2 regions of the Caballeronia sp. RCC_10 genome follow, and region 2 is predicted to be linked to the other one. Evidence: predicted binding sites of a transcription regulator. Region 2 holds the regulator's gene; the other holds the start of a gene.
What was found. Region 2 encodes FliA, which starts transcription of late flagellar genes. Its sites were predicted from a motif close to CTAAAGTTTNNNNNNNNNNNGCCGNTA; they were not measured.

Region 1: AB6804_RS11955 (DUF4088 family protein) is a predicted target of FliA. The motif match lies at 3,119-3,145, and genes of this name have one in related genera.

What each region holds. Positions count from the first base shown of each region.
Region 1 is NZ_JBFUPT010000005.1:90,585-96,564, forward strand. Features, by position in the region: gene AB6804_RS11950 (ATP-dependent helicase) at 121-2,247, shown strand; gene AB6804_RS11955 (DUF4088 family protein) at 2,260-3,024, opposite strand; gene AB6804_RS11960 (AzlD domain-containing protein) at 3,177-3,500, opposite strand; gene AB6804_RS11965 (AzlC family ABC transporter permease) at 3,497-4,168, opposite strand; gene AB6804_RS11970 (AraC family transcriptional regulator) at 4,346-5,182, opposite strand; gene AB6804_RS11975 (CreA family protein) at 5,244-5,723, opposite strand.
Region 2 is NZ_JBFUPT010000003.1:435,807-446,614, forward strand. Features, by position in the region: gene putA (trifunctional transcriptional regulator/proline dehydrogenase/L-glutamate gamma-semialdehyde dehydrogenase) at 1-1,689, shown strand, start outside; gene AB6804_RS09705 (branched-chain amino acid ABC transporter substrate-binding protein) at 1,787-2,935, shown strand; gene AB6804_RS09710 (cytochrome b/b6 domain-containing protein) at 3,054-3,575, opposite strand; gene AB6804_RS09715 (PepSY domain-containing protein) at 3,596-3,859, opposite strand; gene AB6804_RS09720 (thiamine pyrophosphate-binding protein) at 3,937-5,628, opposite strand; gene AB6804_RS09725 (hypothetical protein) at 5,678-5,815, opposite strand; gene flhF (flagellar biosynthesis protein FlhF) at 5,878-7,602, shown strand; gene AB6804_RS09735 (MinD/ParA family protein) at 7,595-8,512, shown strand; gene AB6804_RS09740 (RNA polymerase sigma factor FliA) at 8,533-9,264, shown strand; gene AB6804_RS09745 (PAAR domain-containing protein) at 10,733-10,808, shown strand, end outside.

The DNA of each region.
Region 1 (5,980 bases), on a different contig from region 2:
CGCCTTGTTCGCGGGCCGTTGTCGTTTTAGGGCCAAAAGGCTAGCGTCGACAAAGGCTTGCACGCGTGGGTTGTATGGATATACAGTGTCGCGTCACTTCTATCCACCGCTCAAGTCCTCGTGCTCACGCTCCCCGACACCGCCGCCGAATCATCCCGCACTCAAGATCAGGCCGCAGCGGCGTATCTCGCGAAACTGAACGACGGGCAACGCCGCGCCGTCGAATTCGGCGTGGACGAACCGGGCCGCACCGGCGGCCCGCTGCTCGTCATCGCGGGCGCGGGATCGGGCAAGACGAACACGCTTGCGCATCGCGTCGCGCATTTGCTCGTGAAGGGCGCGGACCCGCATCGCATTTTGCTGCTGACGTTTTCGCGCCGCGCGGCGCTCGAAATGACGCGGCGCGTCTCGCGCATCGCCACGAACGCGCTCGGCAACCGCAGCGCCATCGCGCAAGGTCTTACGTGGTCGGGCACGTTTCACGGCGTCGGCGCGCGGCTGCTGCGCGATTACGCCGATATCGTCGGGCTTGCGCCTTCGTTCACCATCAACGACCGCGAAGACTCCGCCGATCTCATGAACCTCGTCCGGCACGAACTCGGGCTGTCGTCGAAGGAAAAGCGTTTTCCGGCCAAGTCGACGTGCTTCGCGATCTATTCGCGCGTGGTCAACACCGGCGCGTCGCTCGCGACGGTGCTCGATCAGTCGTTTCCGTGGTGCCGCGAGTGGGAAGCCGATCTGAAGCGCCTGTTTGCCGCCTACGTCAGCGCGAAGCAATCGCAAAGCGTGCTCGACTACGACGACCTCCTGCTCTACTGGTCGCATCTCGCGGCGGAGCCGGCGATTGCCGCCGATCTGTCGAGCCGCTTCGATCACGTGCTCGTCGACGAATATCAGGACACGAATCGCTTGCAGGCGAGCATTCTTCTCGCGATGAAACCCAACGGGCGCGGCCTCACCGTCGTCGGCGACGATGCGCAGTCGATTTATTCGTTCCGCGGCGCGACCGTGCGCAATATCCTCGATTTCCCGCAACACTTCGATCCGCCCGCCGCGACCGTCACGCTCGATCGCAATTACCGCTCGACGCAGTCCATTCTCGAAGCGTCGAACGCGGTCATCGGGCTTGCCGCCGAGCGGTACACGAAGGACTTGTGGACCGACAAGGCATCGGCGCAGAAGCCGCGCGTCGTCTCCGTCGCCGACGAGGCCGATCAGGCGCGCTATGTCGTCGAAAAGGTGCTGGAGGCGCGCAAGGGCGGCATGAAGCTCAAGTCGCAGGCCGTGCTGTTTCGTGCGGCGCATCACAGCGCGACGCTCGAAATCGAGTTGACGCGCAAGAACATCCCGTTCGTGAAGTTCGGCGGGCTCAAGTTTCTGGATTCGGTGCACGTGAAGGACGTGCTCGCGGTGCTGCGCTGGGCCGAGAATCCGCGCGACCGCGTCGCGGGCTTTCGGGTCGCGCAACTGCTGCCGGGCGTCGGGCCGGCGATCGCGGGACGCCTGCTTGACGGCGTCGCCCAGAACGCGCGGGCAGCCGATGCCATCGCAGCCTTCAGCGCGCCCGCACGCGCGAGCGAGGACTGGCCGCGCTTTGTCGCCCTGATGGGCAGGCTTTGCGGGCGGGAATCGGGCTGGCCCGCCGAGTTCGAAATGATCCGCCGATGGTACGAGCCGCACCTGGAGCGCAACCACGAGGACGCGGCCATTCGCATCGGCGATGTGATGCAGATGGAGAGCATCGCGTCGACGTATCCGACGCGCGAGCGCTTTCTCACCGAACTGACACTCGATCCGCCCGACGCGACAAGCGATGAATCGGGCGTGCCGCTCATCGACGAGGATTATCTGATTCTCTCGACCATCCATTCCGCGAAGGGGCAGGAGTGGCGCAACGTGTTCGTGCTTAACGGCGTCGACGGTTGCATTCCGTCCGATCTCGGCACGGGCAGCGAAGAGGAACTCGACGAAGAGCGCCGCCTGCTGTATGTCGCCATGACGCGGGCAAAGGAAGACCTGCACGTGATCACGCCGCAGCGGTTCTACGTGCACAACCAGACGAACCTCGGCGACAGGCACGTGTGGGCGCAGCGCACGCGCTTCATTCCGCCGCATCTGATGCCGCACTTCGAGGCCGCCGCATGGCCGCCCGTGCCGGTCGCCGCCGCGCCGACGGCGGCAGGGCTAGCGGCGGCGGCGAAAGCGAAGATCGATATCGCCGCGCGGCTCAAGGGAATGTGGGAGTAGGGCGCGCCCTCGTTAGCGCGAGGCCCGCGTCGCGCCTGCCGCCCGCGGCGCGTGACCGAAGATGCTCCGCAGCCACGCCGCGAACCGCGTGAAGCCGTCATACGGCTCTTCGACGAACAATTCCGGCCGCAGCGAGCGCAGATATTCGAGCAACTGCTGCGCTTCCTGCTTCTGCACCGAACCATAGAAGATGCTGAGGCGCAGCAGCGCGCGCAGTTCGCCGAGCTTTTCGCGCGCCGTCGAGCCGACGTTGGTTTCCACGGCGACCTTCGCGTCATGGACACGCTGACGAAGCGAATCGGCGAGCCGCCAGGCCGGCGTCTGCATCTTTTCCTCGACCGTGCGGATATCCGCCGCCGCCGACTTGATCTGCGAGGCGAGCACATCGACTTGCGATACATCGCCCTTCGCCTCGGTGACGATCGCCGCCGCCCATTCGCGCGATGCCTTCAGCAGATCTTCCGCGCTCCAGTCCGAACGAATCGCGAACGCGAAGCCGTGCTCCGCCGCCTGACGAATCAGGATTTCGACGACGTCCGGAAACTCCTTGTCGAGCGCGCGCTTCGCCCAGGCGTACTGGCCGTGCGTGAGCATGCGCTGCACGGCCTGCTCGGTGAGCGGCGTGGGGTTGTCGAGCAGCTTCGCGCGCAGGAAGTCCTCGAACGACGGCGTGATGAACTGAGGGTCGAGCTTCAGCGAGAGACGCAAGAACGCTTCGAAGTCGCGTTGCAGCGAAGCGATCGTCTCGTCGCGAAGCGAAAGGGTGATTTGCGGCATGTCGGTTTCCGGTTCCGCGCTCGGGGCAGCCCGATGGCCCACTCGCGGGAGATGCTGTCGGCCCGCCGGCAGAGCGGAGGCCATTCGATTCTGATATCGGCGCGGGAGCCGGAAACTTGAGTGGCTTCTGTAAGGCGCGCACTGCGCAACGCCTAACGCAACACGACCAGTTGCCAGAAGAAGAACACTGCGAGCGACACGGCGATCGTCAAAAGCGTGCGCTTCGTCAACGCGCACACGACGACGGCGACCACCGCCGCGACGAGCTGCGGATTGCGCCAGGTCAGCTCCGCGCCGGTGCCGTGCGGCGACACGGTCATCGGCACGATGATCGCGGTCAGCACCGTCACCGGGACGAAGCCGAGCGCGGTACGCACGACGGGCGCAAACGTGAGCCGCTCGCCGAGCACGAACACGGCGGCGCGGATCACATAGGTGACGAGCGCCATTCCGAAGATCAGCAGCACATAGTTCATCGCACGCGCTCCTTGTCGAGTCCCGCTTTGGCGTCCGTCATCGTCAGCAGCATGCCGACGACGACGCCCACGAGCACCGCCGCGAGCAGGCCGAGCTTGTACGGCCAGCCTTGCCACGCGAACGACAGCACGCCCGACGCCAGCGCCGCCGCCACGAAGCGCGCCGCGACGAGTTGCGGCACGATGATCGCGATGAACGTCGCGACCATCGCGAAGTCCAGCCCGAGTGATTTGAGGCCCGGAAACGCCGCGCCGAAGAACAGGCCGATGAGCGTCCACACTTGCCAGTTGAGGTACATTGCGACGCCGGAGCCGAAGAAGTAATGCGGCCCGATTTCGCCCGCCGTGCGTTTTTGGTAATGCGCGTAGGCCACGGCGAAGACTTCGTCGGTCATGAGGCCGGCCAGCGCCCAGCGCCAGCGCGCGGGCAGATGGGCGACGTAGGGCGCGAGCGTCGCCGAATACAGGATGTGCCGCAGATTGACGACGAACGTCGTCGCCCAGATGACGGCGAAGCTCGCATTCCCGGCAATCATGCCGGCCGCGATGAACTGCGCCGAGCCGGCGAACACCACGAGCGACATGAGCTGGCCGTGCCACAACGCGAGCGGACTCGCGGTGACGAGCGTGCCGAAGATGACGCCGAAAGGCGCGGCGCCGATCATCATCGGGATGGTGTCACGCGCGCCGGCGGCGAATTCGCTCAGCGCATTGGTGGATGATGATGCGGTCAAGGTGGTCCTCCCTCCAGTACGACATGTGCGTGTTGCCAGCTTGCGGAGGATAACCAGTCGTGCCCTGGCCGGCTTGTACGTTCTTGCGGTCGCGAAGCGGAAACGGCGAACTTAGCGCCAGCGTCCCGGCGCAACGCCGAACGCGCGCTTGAAGTGCCGCGTGAAATGACTCTGATCGGTGAACCCGCTGGCCGCCGCGACATGCGCGATCGACGTCCCCGCGCGCAACGCCGGCAACGCCCGCGCGATGCGCAATTGATTGCGCCATGCATGCGGCGCAAGACCCGTTTCGCGGGTGAAGAGCCGCGCCGCATGGAACATCGACAGCCCGACCGTGCGGGCGAGTTCCGCGAGCGTAACGGGTTCGAGAAGATCGTCGGCGAGGCGGGCTTTCATCGTTGCGACGCGCACCGCATCGGCAGCGAGCGGAGCGGGCGAGGGCCGTTCGAGCGCATCGCGCGCGAGCAGCGTGCTGACCGCATCGACGAGTGCGGTTTCGGCGGCGAGCGGGTCCGCGCTGGCCGCTTGTCCGGCGCGCTCCAGCGCCCGATGCGCGGCCACGAGCCGCCTGGCCAGATCGGTATCGCGGATGATGCCTGCGACGAACCACGGCGCCGCCGTCGCGCGCCCCGACATCTCGCGCGCCAGATTTTCGACGAATGGCACCGGCAGATAAAACACGCGATAGCGCCAGCCGGCATCCACGGCCCGCGCGCCGGTATGCAGCTCGCCGGGATTGATCACCGGCACCGAGCCCGCTTCGGCCACGTACCGCGAGCCGCGATAGTCATAGCATTCCGCGCCCGCTTCGATGACCGGCACCGTGTACGCGTCGTGCCAGTGCGGCGCGAATTCGTGGTCGTAGTACTCGGCGGTGACCATGTCCGCGTCCGGCACGAGCGGCGAGCGCCAGTAGCGTGCGGCGTTGGAGAAACGTGGCGCGTTCATTGAGCGGATCGTTCGAAGGCGAATTGGTCAGTTTACAACTTCGCCTGCCCGCGAGCCGTGCTCACTTCACCGGAATCGCCGTTCCCTGCGGCACCGGCACGGCCGTCACGCTGTTCTTCGCGCTGCCGCTCGCGATACGGTCGCTATACGTCAGATACACGAGCGTGTTGCGTTTCGCATCGACGATCCGCACGACATGCAGCGTCTTGAAGATGAACGACATGCGATCCGTGAACACATCGCTCTTCTGCCTGAGCGGTTCCTTGAACGCGACCGGCCCGACCTGGCGGCACGCGATCGACGCTTCCGTCGGATCTTCGGCGATGCCGAGCGTGCCTTTCACGCCGCCCGTGCGCGCCCGCGAGACATAGCACGTCACGCCGCCGACGAGCGGATCGTCATAGGCCTCGACGCTCACGCGGTCCGAGCCGGTGATGCGGAAGTTCGTGTTGACGCTCGCAATTTCCTCCGCGTGCGCGGCAGTCGCGCCAAGCAGAAAAACGAGCGATGCGGTCGAAGTCAGACGGGCGGCGCGGTTCATCACGATCCTTCGGAAAAAAGAAAAGGGCGCCGTATTGTAACGACGCCCTTCGGTGCTTTTGATGCAGTCTGTTGCTGCCGGTTCAATGGAAGATCAGATACAGAATCACGAGCACGATAACCGGCACGCCGAGCAGCCATCCGAGTAGATAAGGCATCTTGTCCTCCTTGCGCATGTTGTTGACGACGGTTTCAGTATCGCGAGTTCGTTCATCGCGCGTTAGCCGTGTGCGTCCGAAATGCGTGTAGGCGAAGTCC
Region 2 (10,808 bases):
ATTCGCGCGGAGTTCTCGAACGACACGCATCGTCCGCTCGGCCCGGTGGTCTGCATCAGCCCGTGGAACTTCCCGCTCGCGATCTTCATGGGTCAAGTGGCGGCGGCGCTCGCGGCGGGCAATCCGGTCCTCGCGAAGCCGGCGGAACAGACGCCGCTGATCGCCGCGCAAGCCGTGCGTCTTCTGCGCGAGGCCGGCGTGCCGGCGGGCGCGGTGCAACTGCTGCCGGGCGACGGCGAAACCGTCGGCGCGGCGCTCGTCTCGGATGCCCGTACGCGCGCCGTCATGTTCACCGGCTCGACCGAAGTGGCGCGCCTCATCAACAAGACGCTGTCGGAGCGGCTCGATCCGGAAGGCCGTCCGATTCCACTGATCGCCGAAACGGGCGGCCAGAACGCGATGATCGTCGATTCGTCGGCGCTCGCGGAACAGGTCGTCGCGGACGTGATGCAGTCATCGTTCGATTCCGCCGGTCAACGCTGCTCCGCGCTGCGCGTGCTCTGCCTGCAGGACGATGTCGCCGATCGCACGCTCGAAATGCTGACCGGCGCGATGAAGCAGCTCGCGGTGGGCAATCCGGACCGGCTGTCGGTGGATGTCGGCCCGGTCATCGATGCCGACGCGAAGCGCAGCATCGACGCGCACATCGCCTCGATGCGCGAGAAGGGCCGCAAGGTCGTGCAACTGCCGCTGCCGGAAGGCTGTGCGCAAGGCACCTTCGTGCCGCCGACGCTGATTGAACTGGAAAGCATCGACGAACTGAAGCGCGAAGTCTTCGGACCGGTGCTGCATGTCGTGCGTTATCGCCGCGCGTCTCTTGATAAACTGCTCGACCAAATTCGTACGACGGGTTACGGACTGACGCTCGGCATCCATACGCGCATCGACGAAACCATCGCGCATGTGATCTCGCGGGCGCACGTGGGCAACATCTACGTGAACCGCAACGTGATCGGCGCGGTCGTCGGCGTGCAGCCGTTCGGCGGCGAAGGCTTGTCGGGCACGGGTCCGAAAGCGGGCGGCGCACTGTATCTGCAGCGCCTGCTGGCGAAGCGTCCGACTGGCCTGCCGAAGTCGCTGGCGAGCACGCTCGTCGTCGATCAAGTGGCTTCCGCCGACACACCTGCCGCCGCCCTGACCGCATTGCGCGACTGGGCCATCGGCGAGCGCGATCCGCAGACCGCCGCGCGTTGCGACGGCTATCTGCAGCACGTGCTGGCGGGCGCCACGGCGGTGCTGGCCGGCCCGACGGGCGAGCGCAACACGTACACGTTGAGCGCGCGCGGCACGGTGCTGTGCGTGGCGTCGACGGACAGCGGCGCACGCGCGCAGCTGGCTGCCGTGCTGGCGACGGGCAACAAGGCGCTCTTCGCGGGGCCGGCGGGCGAGCAGCTGGTGGCGTCGCTGCCGGCGTCGCTGAAGGGCCATGCAGCAGTGAGGAAAGATCCCGCAGCCGGCTTCGATGCCGTGCTGTTCGAGGGCGACAGCGATGAACTGCTGTCGCTCGTGAAGGAAATCGCCAAGCGTCCGGGGCCGATCGTATCGGTGCAGGGCGTGGCGGCGGGCACCTTTGCCGACGCGGGCCACGACGGCGAAGACTACGCGCTCGAACGTCTGCTGACGGAACGCTCGGTGAGCGTGAACACAGCGGCGGCGGGCGGCAATGCGAATTTGATGACGATCGGTTGAGACTTTCGCGGCGCTCGATTCAACAAATTCAAACAAACGGCAGCCAGCACGGCGATCCCGGCAGAAGCTGCCATCCACACTGGTACTAGGAGAAGCTATGAAGTACACGATGAACAAGCTGGCAGCAGCCCTGACGCTCGCTGGCCTGTCGCTGGCGGGGACGGCAGTTGCACAGCAAGTCGAAGACGTGAAGGTCGGTTTCGCGGGTCCGATGACCGGCGCGCAAGCGCACTACGGCAAGGACTTCGAGAACGGCATCACGCTGGCCGTCGAAGACTTCAACGCGACGAAGCCGGTGATCGGCGGCAAGCCGGTTCGCATCGTGCTGGATTCGGCGGACGATCAGGCCGACCCGCGCACGGGCACGACCGTCGCGCAGAAGCTGGTCGATGACGGCATCAAGGGCATGCTCGGTCACTTCAACTCGGGCACGACCATTCCGGCTTCGCGCATCTACGCGAACGCGGGCATTCCGCAAATCGCGATGGCCACCGCGCCGGAATACACGACGCAGGGCTTCAAGACCACGTTCCGCATGATGACGTCGGACACGCAGCAAGGTTCGGTCGCGGGCGAGTTCGCGGTGAAGAACCTGAAGGTCAAGAAGATCGCCATCGTCGATGACCGCACGGCCTACGGCCAGGGTCTTGCCGACCAGTTCGAGAAGGCGGCGAAGTCGGCGGGCGGCGCGATCGTCGATCGCGAGTTCACGAACGACAAGGCTGTCGACTTCAAGGCGATTCTGACGAAGATCAAGGCGACGAACCCGGACCTCGTCTACTACGGCGGCGCCGATTCGCAAGCCGGCCCGATGGCCAAGCAGATGAAGACGCTGGGCTTCCGCGCTCCGCTGATGGCCGGCGAAATGGTCAAGACCGACACGTTCCTGAAGATCGCGGGTGACGCGGCCGACGGCACGGTGGCATCGCTGGCTGGCCTGCCGATGAACGAAATGCCGGGCGGCGCGGCATACGAAGCGAAGTACAAGAAGCGCTTCAACGAAGAAGTGCAGACGTACTCGCCGTACGCGTATGACGGCGCGATGGCCATGTTCACCGCAATGAAGGCGGCCAACTCGACGGACCCGGCGAAGTACCTGCCGATGCTCGCGAAGACCGACATGCAAGGCGTGACGGCGAAGCATCTGTCGTATGACGCCAAGGGCGATCTGAAGAACGGCGGCATCACGCTGTACAAGGTCGTCGGCGGCAAGTGGACGACGCTGCAGAGCGTGGGCGGCAAGTAAGGCTTAGGCTTTCGCCTTGAGTGTTGGAACGGCCCGGTTCGCGCAAGCGGCCGGGCCGTTTTGCATGGAGGTGGTCGTTTGAATCTCGCGGGCAAATGCTGACCGCGCCGCCAAACGGCTATTCCAACGGCTTGTTGACCCGCTTATACCCCGTCACCATCGCGCGAATGAGTTCCTCACGCGTCCAGACGGTCATCAGCACGGCCGCCGCGATATGCACGCAAGCGAAGATCTCGATGACGAGGGAGAGCCACGTATGAATCTGCTGGGGCCAGTCTTCGCCCCAGAAGGCATCGAGCCGCATGAGCCATCCCGACACGCCGAGCGCGAGGACCACAAGCCACAGAAAGAGCGCCATCAAGCCGCCGAGCGGATTGTGCGATTGATGATGCAGCGGCCGGCCCGCCGCAAGGGAGCGGAAATATTCGCGAAGACGCGCCGGTGTCGGCCACCACGCCGAGAAGCGCGCATTCGCCGAGCCGATGAACCCCCACACGATGCGCGCGACCACGAGTCCCGCCGCGATGTACCCCAGCAGCCGATGCGTGGAATCCGTCGGCCCGAAAAGATTCCACACGACGATGCCCGCGACCGCCCAGTGCGTCAGCCGCACCCAGATGTCCCAGACCTTTACGCGCATCGACATGACAAACAGCGTGCTCAGTCGACTTCGGACTTCACGACATCCAGCGTTTTGGTGTCGTAGTAAATCTCGACTTTCTTGCCGTCCTTGTCGCGACCGTAAATTTCGTAGCAGTTGCCATCGACCTTGAACTTGCGGATCTTGTAGCCCTGCGACTCGATCTTGGCCTTCGCATCCGATTCCTTCATCCACTCGCCTTTCGGATGCGCCGTGCAGTCCGCTTTCGCGAACGCCGCACCGGAGAAGCCCAGCGCCAATGCAACCGCAAGAATCTTGAGCATCGCTAACCCCCAGTAATTTCGAGCGGATTACTCTACTGCCACCGGGGGTTAAGAGCAAGCAAATCGAAAGCTCGCGGTCAACGCTTGCCTTGCTGACGAACCTGCTCCAGCGTCGCCGCCGGCGTGCTCTGATCCTGTGGAATGCGAATCTCGATGACCGCGGGCAGCCCGGATTCCACGGCGCGATCGAACGCGGGCATGAACTGGTCGGTCGTCTCGACCCGTTCGCCGTGCGCCCCGAACGCGCGCGCATACGCGACGAAATCCGGATTGGTCAGCCCCGTCCCATGCACGCGATGCGGGTAGTGCCGCTCCTGATGCATGCGGATCGTGCCGTATTGAGCGTTGTTCACGACGACGAAAATCACTGCCAGCCGATACTGCATCGCCGTGGCGATTTCGTGGCTCGCCATCATGAAGCAGCCGTCGCCGGCGAAGGCGATCACCGTGCGATCCGGATACAGCGACTTCGCGGCGATGGCGGCGGGCACGCCGTAGCCCATCGCGCCGCTCGTCGGTGCGACCTGCGAGCGGAAGTGCCGATACGAATAGTGCCGATGCAGCCACGTTGCGTAATTCCCCGCGCCGTTCGTGAGAATGGCGTCGGCGGGCAGCCGTTCGGCGAGCGCGCGCATGATCTCGCCGAGCTGGACATCGCCCATCATCGGCCTGGGCTTGCGCCATTCGAGGTACGCGGCGTGCGCGGCCTCGGCGGCTCCCGTCCACGCGATCGCAGCGGGCGGTTCGAGCGCCGCGAGCATCGAAGCGATTTCCGGCATGCCCGACACGATCGGCAAATCCGCGCTATAGACGCGTCCCAATTCTTCCGCGCCCTGATGCACGTGGATGAGCGTCTGCTTCGTCTTCGGGATATCGAGCAGCGTGTAGCCGCCCGTCGTCGATTCGCCCATGCGCGGGCCGAGCACGAAGAGGACATCGGCGTCGCGCACGCGGGCAGCGAGCGCCGGATTGATGCCGAGGCCGACATCGCCCGCATAGTTCGGATGCTCGTTGTTCAGCGTGTCCTGAAAGCGGAAGGCGCAGCCGGCCGGCAACTGCCATCGCTCGATGAAACGCGCGAAGTCCTGCGTGGCGGCTTCCGTCCAGCCGCTGCCGCCCGCGATCACGAACGGCTTCTTCGCATGGGCGAGCAGGTCGCGCAGCCGTTCCATCTGCGCCGGCGCGGGCGATGCGGCCACCCGCTGATAACGCGGCGCGGCGGGCGCGGCATCGCAGGCTTCGGTCAGCATGTCCTCGGGCAGCGCGAGCACGACCGGCCCCGGACGCCCCGCCGTCGCGACGTGGAACGCATGACTCATGTATTCAGGCACGCGGCGCGGATCGTCGATCTGCGCGACCCACTTCGCCATCTGCCCGAACATGCGCCGATAGTCGATCTCCTGAAACGCCTCGCGATCCATGTGGTCGCGCGCGCATTGGCCGATGAGCAGGATCATCGGCGTCGAATCCTGATACGCGGTGTGCACGCCGATGGATGCGTGCGTCGCGCCCGGCCCGCGCGTGACGATCGCGACGCCGGGCCGGCCGGTCAGCTTGCCGACCGCTTCGGCCATGTTCGCCGCGCCCGCCTCGTGGCGGCACACGATGGTCTGAATCTGTTCAGTTTCGTCGTGCAGCGAATCGAGCACGGCGAGAAAGCTCTCGCCGGGCACGCAGAACACGCGCTCGACGCCGTGTTGCACGAGCGCATCGACGACGAGACGCGCGCCGGTGGTTTGAGTGGAAGCGGGGGAAACATCGGACGCCATGCGTAAAAGTCTCCTGTCGGTTCTGGTTGGCGGAAAAGCGCCCTATAGCTTACGCCGTGGTCGGCACGGCGAGCCGAATCTTTACCGCGATCTGCTCCATCAGCCGAAATACCCCTTTTTCACACCCCTTATCCAGCGATAGACGCAGGCGCTTCTTCGCAATAATGGCTTCACTGAAAGCGGACACGTCGAAACATCCGGCGACGCCCGCCTCGCAAAGATCGCAGTCATTCCTCATCGGGGGCAAGTTTGAACATCCGTAAATTCATTGGCGCGAACAGCCGCGACGCACTGCGACAGGTTCGGGAAGCGCTTGGCCCCGATGCAATCGTGCTGTCGAACCGTACGCTGGACGATGGTTCCGTGGAGATCGCCGGTTGCGCGGACAGCGATATCGCGTCGATCTCGCCGAAAGCGCAAGAGCTGGCCGCGCCCGCGACGTTCGCGAGCGCCACGCCGCGCGCCGCGCTGGCGCAGGCAGCAGCCGCTGCGGCCAAGCACGCCGCACCGAATCCCTATGCGAGCGGCGATGTGTTCTCGTCCGTGTTCGGCGCGAAGCCCGACGCCGATGCCGACGCAGCCGACGAAGCACCCGCCGACGAAGCATCCCGCACGCTGGCCGATTCGAATCCGTGGCTGATCGAGCATGCGCGACGCATCGCCGAGCAGGCCGCGACGCCGTCGAATCGGCCGCTGACGGCATCGTCGGCAATTGCACGCGGCATGGGCGTGCCGGTGCCGCCCAAAGCGCAAGCCGCCGACAAGCCGGAGACGGCGAGCTACGTGCTGCGCCAGGCCGCGCAACCGAAGGTGGACACGCCCGAGTGGGCGCGCGAAGCCGCGCAAGTCGCCGCACGCCGCGCCGCGCAGAAGATCAACGCAAGCGCGCCGCAAGCGGAAGCATCGCCGGCATCGGCTGAAGGTGCGTTCGAAGGCTTGCCCGCGAATGCGGCGGCTGTCGTCACCGAGGCGATTCGTGCGCGCATGGAGCAGGTCGTCAACGATACGGTGATGAACGAGCTGTCGTCGATGCGCTCGATGATGGAAGAACAGTTCTCCGGCCTGCTGTGGGGCGATCGCCAGCGCCGCATGCCGAGCAACGCCGCGCTGACCAAGCACCTGTTCGCCGCGGGCTTCTCCGCGCAACTCGTGCGCATGATCGTCGACAACTTGCCGGAAATGGAAAACGCCGAGCACGCGCTCGAATGGGTGCAGCAGGTGCTCGAATCGAACCTGCCGGTGATGGCGAGCGAAGACGCGCTGATGGAACGTGGCGGCGTGTTCGCGCTGATGGGCCCGACGGGCGTCGGCAAGACGACGACCACCGCGAAGCTCGCCGCGCGCTGCGTGATGCGCTTCGGCGCAAGCAAGGTCGCGCTGCTGACGACGGACAGCTACCGGATCGGCGCGCACGAGCAGTTGCGCATCTTCGGCAAGATTCTCGGCGTCTCGGTGCACGCGGTGAAGGACGCGGCCGATCTGCAACTCGCGCTTTCGGAGCTGCGCAACAAGCACATCGTGCTGATCGACACGATCGGCATGAGCCAGCGGGATCGCACGGTGTCCGATCAGATTTCGATGCTGTGCGGCGCGGGTCATCCGGTGCAGCGCCTGTTGCTGCTGAACGCGACGAGCCACGGCGACACGCTCAACGAAGTCGTGCAGGCCTACAAGAGCGCGGCCGATCAGCCGCCGCTCGCGGGCTGCATCCTGACCAAGCTCGATGAAGCGACGAACCTCGGCGGCGTGCTCGATACGGTCATCCGCTACAAGCTGCCGGTGCATTACGTATCGACCGGACAGAAGGTGCCGGAAAACCTGTACGTGGCGACCAAGCGGTTCCTGATCAAAAGCGCGTTCTGCATTCCGCGCGACGGCTCGCCGTTCGTGCCGCAGGACGAGGAAGTGCCGGCGCTGTTGTCCGCATTGTCCGCGCGTGCCGCGGCTGAACTCCATGAGGTTCGCTTTGGATAAGCTCGTGCTCGACCAGGCTGAAGGCCTGAGACGGCTCCTGACGCGTGCAGGCTCGCGCGTGGTGGCGGTCGCGGGCGGACCGGCGGGCATCGGTTGCACGTCGGCGGTGGTGAATCTCGGCGCGGCGCTGGCCGTGCATGGCAAGGATGTGCTCGTCATCGACGAGCGGCAGAACGGAACATCGGTGAGCCGCATGGCGGGGCTTTCCGGATCGCAGGCGATGAGTGCGGTGATGTCCGGCCGCCACACGTTGCAGGACGTCGTCACGCGCACGCCGCTCGGCTTTTCGCTGATCGCCGCGCCCCGCGAGGAGCGCGTGAGTCACGACGCCGCGCAGTGCCGCGGGTTGCTCGACGGACCGGCGGACATCGTGCTGATCGATACGCAACTGGATCGGCATGGCGCGCTGTCGTCGCTTGCGGCGCAGGCGCATGACTTCCTGATCGTCACGCGGGCGGCTGCGCCGGCGATCACCGAGGCGTATGCGTGCATGAAGCGTCTGCACTACGCGCATGCGATCGGACAGTTCCGCGTGCTGATCAATCACGTGCAGAACCCGGCCGACGCGGCGGTCGCGTTCGACAACCTGTCGGGCGTGGCGAGCCGGTATCTGGCGGTGGCGCTCGTGCAGGCGGGGTATGTGTCCGAGGATGCGCGCATTACTCGGGCGAGGGAGCTGTCGCGTTCGGTGGTAGAGGCGTTTCCGGCTACGGCTGCGGCGCGCGACTATCGCCAGATTGCGGCGGAGCTTCTGCACTGGCCGGTGCGTTCCACGCCGGCTGCCCGTGATGCTGAAGTTGAAAACGAAATGCAGTTTTTGGATGGCGAGTCTGACAAGGGCGGGCGGGAAGTGGCGCGAAGGGCGTCGATGTTTCCCGGCCATGCATTGAGCAGCACGGCGTCGATGTGATCAAGACAAAGGTGACCCAGATGTACAACGCCCAAGGCAAACTCTCGCAGTCCGACGTGTTGACGCGCTATGCGCCGCTCGTTCGCCGGCTGGGGCTGCAGCTCGTCGCCAAGATGCCGGCGAGCGTCGACCTCGACGATCTGATTCAGGCCGGCATGATCGGCCTGTTGGATGCGGCGAGCCGTTACAAGGAAGATCAGGGTGCGCAGTTCGAGACGTATGCGAGCCAGCGCATTCGCGGCGCGATGCTCGATGAACTGCGCGCGAACGACTGGCTGCCGCGCAGCATGCGCAAGACGTCGCGCGAAGTGGAATCGGCGGTGCACAAGGTCGAGCAGAGCCTTGGCCGTTCGGCGAGCGAGACGGAAATCGCCGAGCATATGCAGCTGCCGCTAGACGAGTATCAGTCGATGCTGCAGGACTTGCACGGCAGCCAGTTGATCTATTACGAAGACTTCGACCGCTCGGCGGACGACGAACCGTTCCTGGATCGACATTGCGTGGATCGATCGGACCCGCTGTCGGCGTTGCTCGATGACAGCCTGCGCGGCGCGTTGATCGAGGCTATCGATCGGCTGCCGGAGCGCGAGAAGCTGCTGATGAGCTTGTATTACGAGCGCGGGCTGAATCTGCGAGAGATCGGCGCGGTGATGGAAGTCAGCGAGTCGCGGGTTTGCCAGTTGCATAGCCAGGCGGTCGCGAGGCTGCGGGCGAAGTTGCGGGAGCAGGAGTGGACGGGGGTGGAGGCTTGAGGGGGCCGCGCCAAGTTTGGCAAAGATGCTAAGGGAAACCTATTCATTGATCGTCTTTTCATCCGACCAACCCACGCTTACTCCGCCAACGTCGATCAGAGGTGAGTCAAGCCAATCTGCATGCAATTCCGGCCCACGCCAGAAACGCATGCGGGGTCGCCGGGCGGCACGACGACAATTTGGGAATCGATGCTGACTTAACGCGTTGAGAGTCGTTTCCTGGTGGCGGATACAGGACGCGTAATGTCAGTGTTGGACCAGAGGTGATGAGTTCAGCTCTTGTGCCCTCAATGGTAGCCTTTGATTTCGCAGGCAAGGCCCGCCATTGAGGCCAGTGCAAATCCACCAGTGCCAGAAAGCGTTTATTTAACTTTTACGCCAGAACGCAGCAGCTACTAGGTTCACAAGTTGCCTTGTTAGAGCGTGATGCCAGTGGCCTCCGCCGCAGCGGCGGGCAACTGCACTCGACGATGCGGATCTGAGTCACGCGTTGCGAACGGGGTCGTTCGGTCATAGGGCGGCCTCTTGCAAACGCTGAGGAGCCCACACGTGCTGTACCAACGCAACCACCAGTGCGCGCGGGGCTCGCTGTTGCTCTCTCGTGAAGTTGTCGAAGGCTTTGAACGGCAATTGATGAGCGCGTTCGAGCCCTGGGCCGAGTCATTGAGAAATACAATGCGTCGCGGTTGTCTTCCACATAAACCGATAAGCGCACAGTGCTCAGATGTCTGTGTGTTTGAGCGGCACACACGTGTGATTCAGCCCACCCGGCGCGCGCTACAGGCTACCGCTCGCGCTGCGGTGGCAACCCGATCATGCCAAGCCTGTCGGCAAAGTGAAGTTTGCGGCGACTGGCCGCCGTGGCATCGGCTTTCGGACTACGCTTGCGCAGTGCGATGAACCCGGCGCGCTGCGCGACCGGCTCGGAGAAGCGTGGCAGAGCATCAAGGCCGGACTCGTGCGCGGCATTTCCATCGGCTTTCGACCGATCAAGCCGAACGGCGCGGCGACGGTTCGCATGGTATGCGATTCGTCGAATGGCAATGGCTTTAGCTGTCGTGCGTCACGATCTCGGCAAACAGTGGCGTGAGTATCACCGCATTGCCTTCGGCGGATAGTGAGCAACGGCGGATTAACGCTCCACCCCCCCCCGCATTATTCGACTCGACGGCATAGCGCCGACTATGCGCGACGGCACGGTGCGGCTCACTCCAGCAGACTGCAACCGCGCGAGACACTAGCGCCCCAATCGAAGACGTTTCAGAAGTTGATACGACTCGAATCTCCGTAGCCCGAAGTTCATTCCCTGTCAACTTTTGTCGATTTCACGATTTCGCTGATGCATCCAATTGCGCTTCTTCGTTGTGCTCGTATCCTGACAAATCAACTCAGGTGAGTAGGTCTTTTCTAACGAACCGAGACACATGCTGAAAAGCAAGCATAACGAATCATACAAAGGAGGCTGCACATGATGCGACGAATCGCCGTCGTTGGGGACCAACTCGATAACGGCGGAGAGGTTGGCTCTTACGAGGGACCGCAGT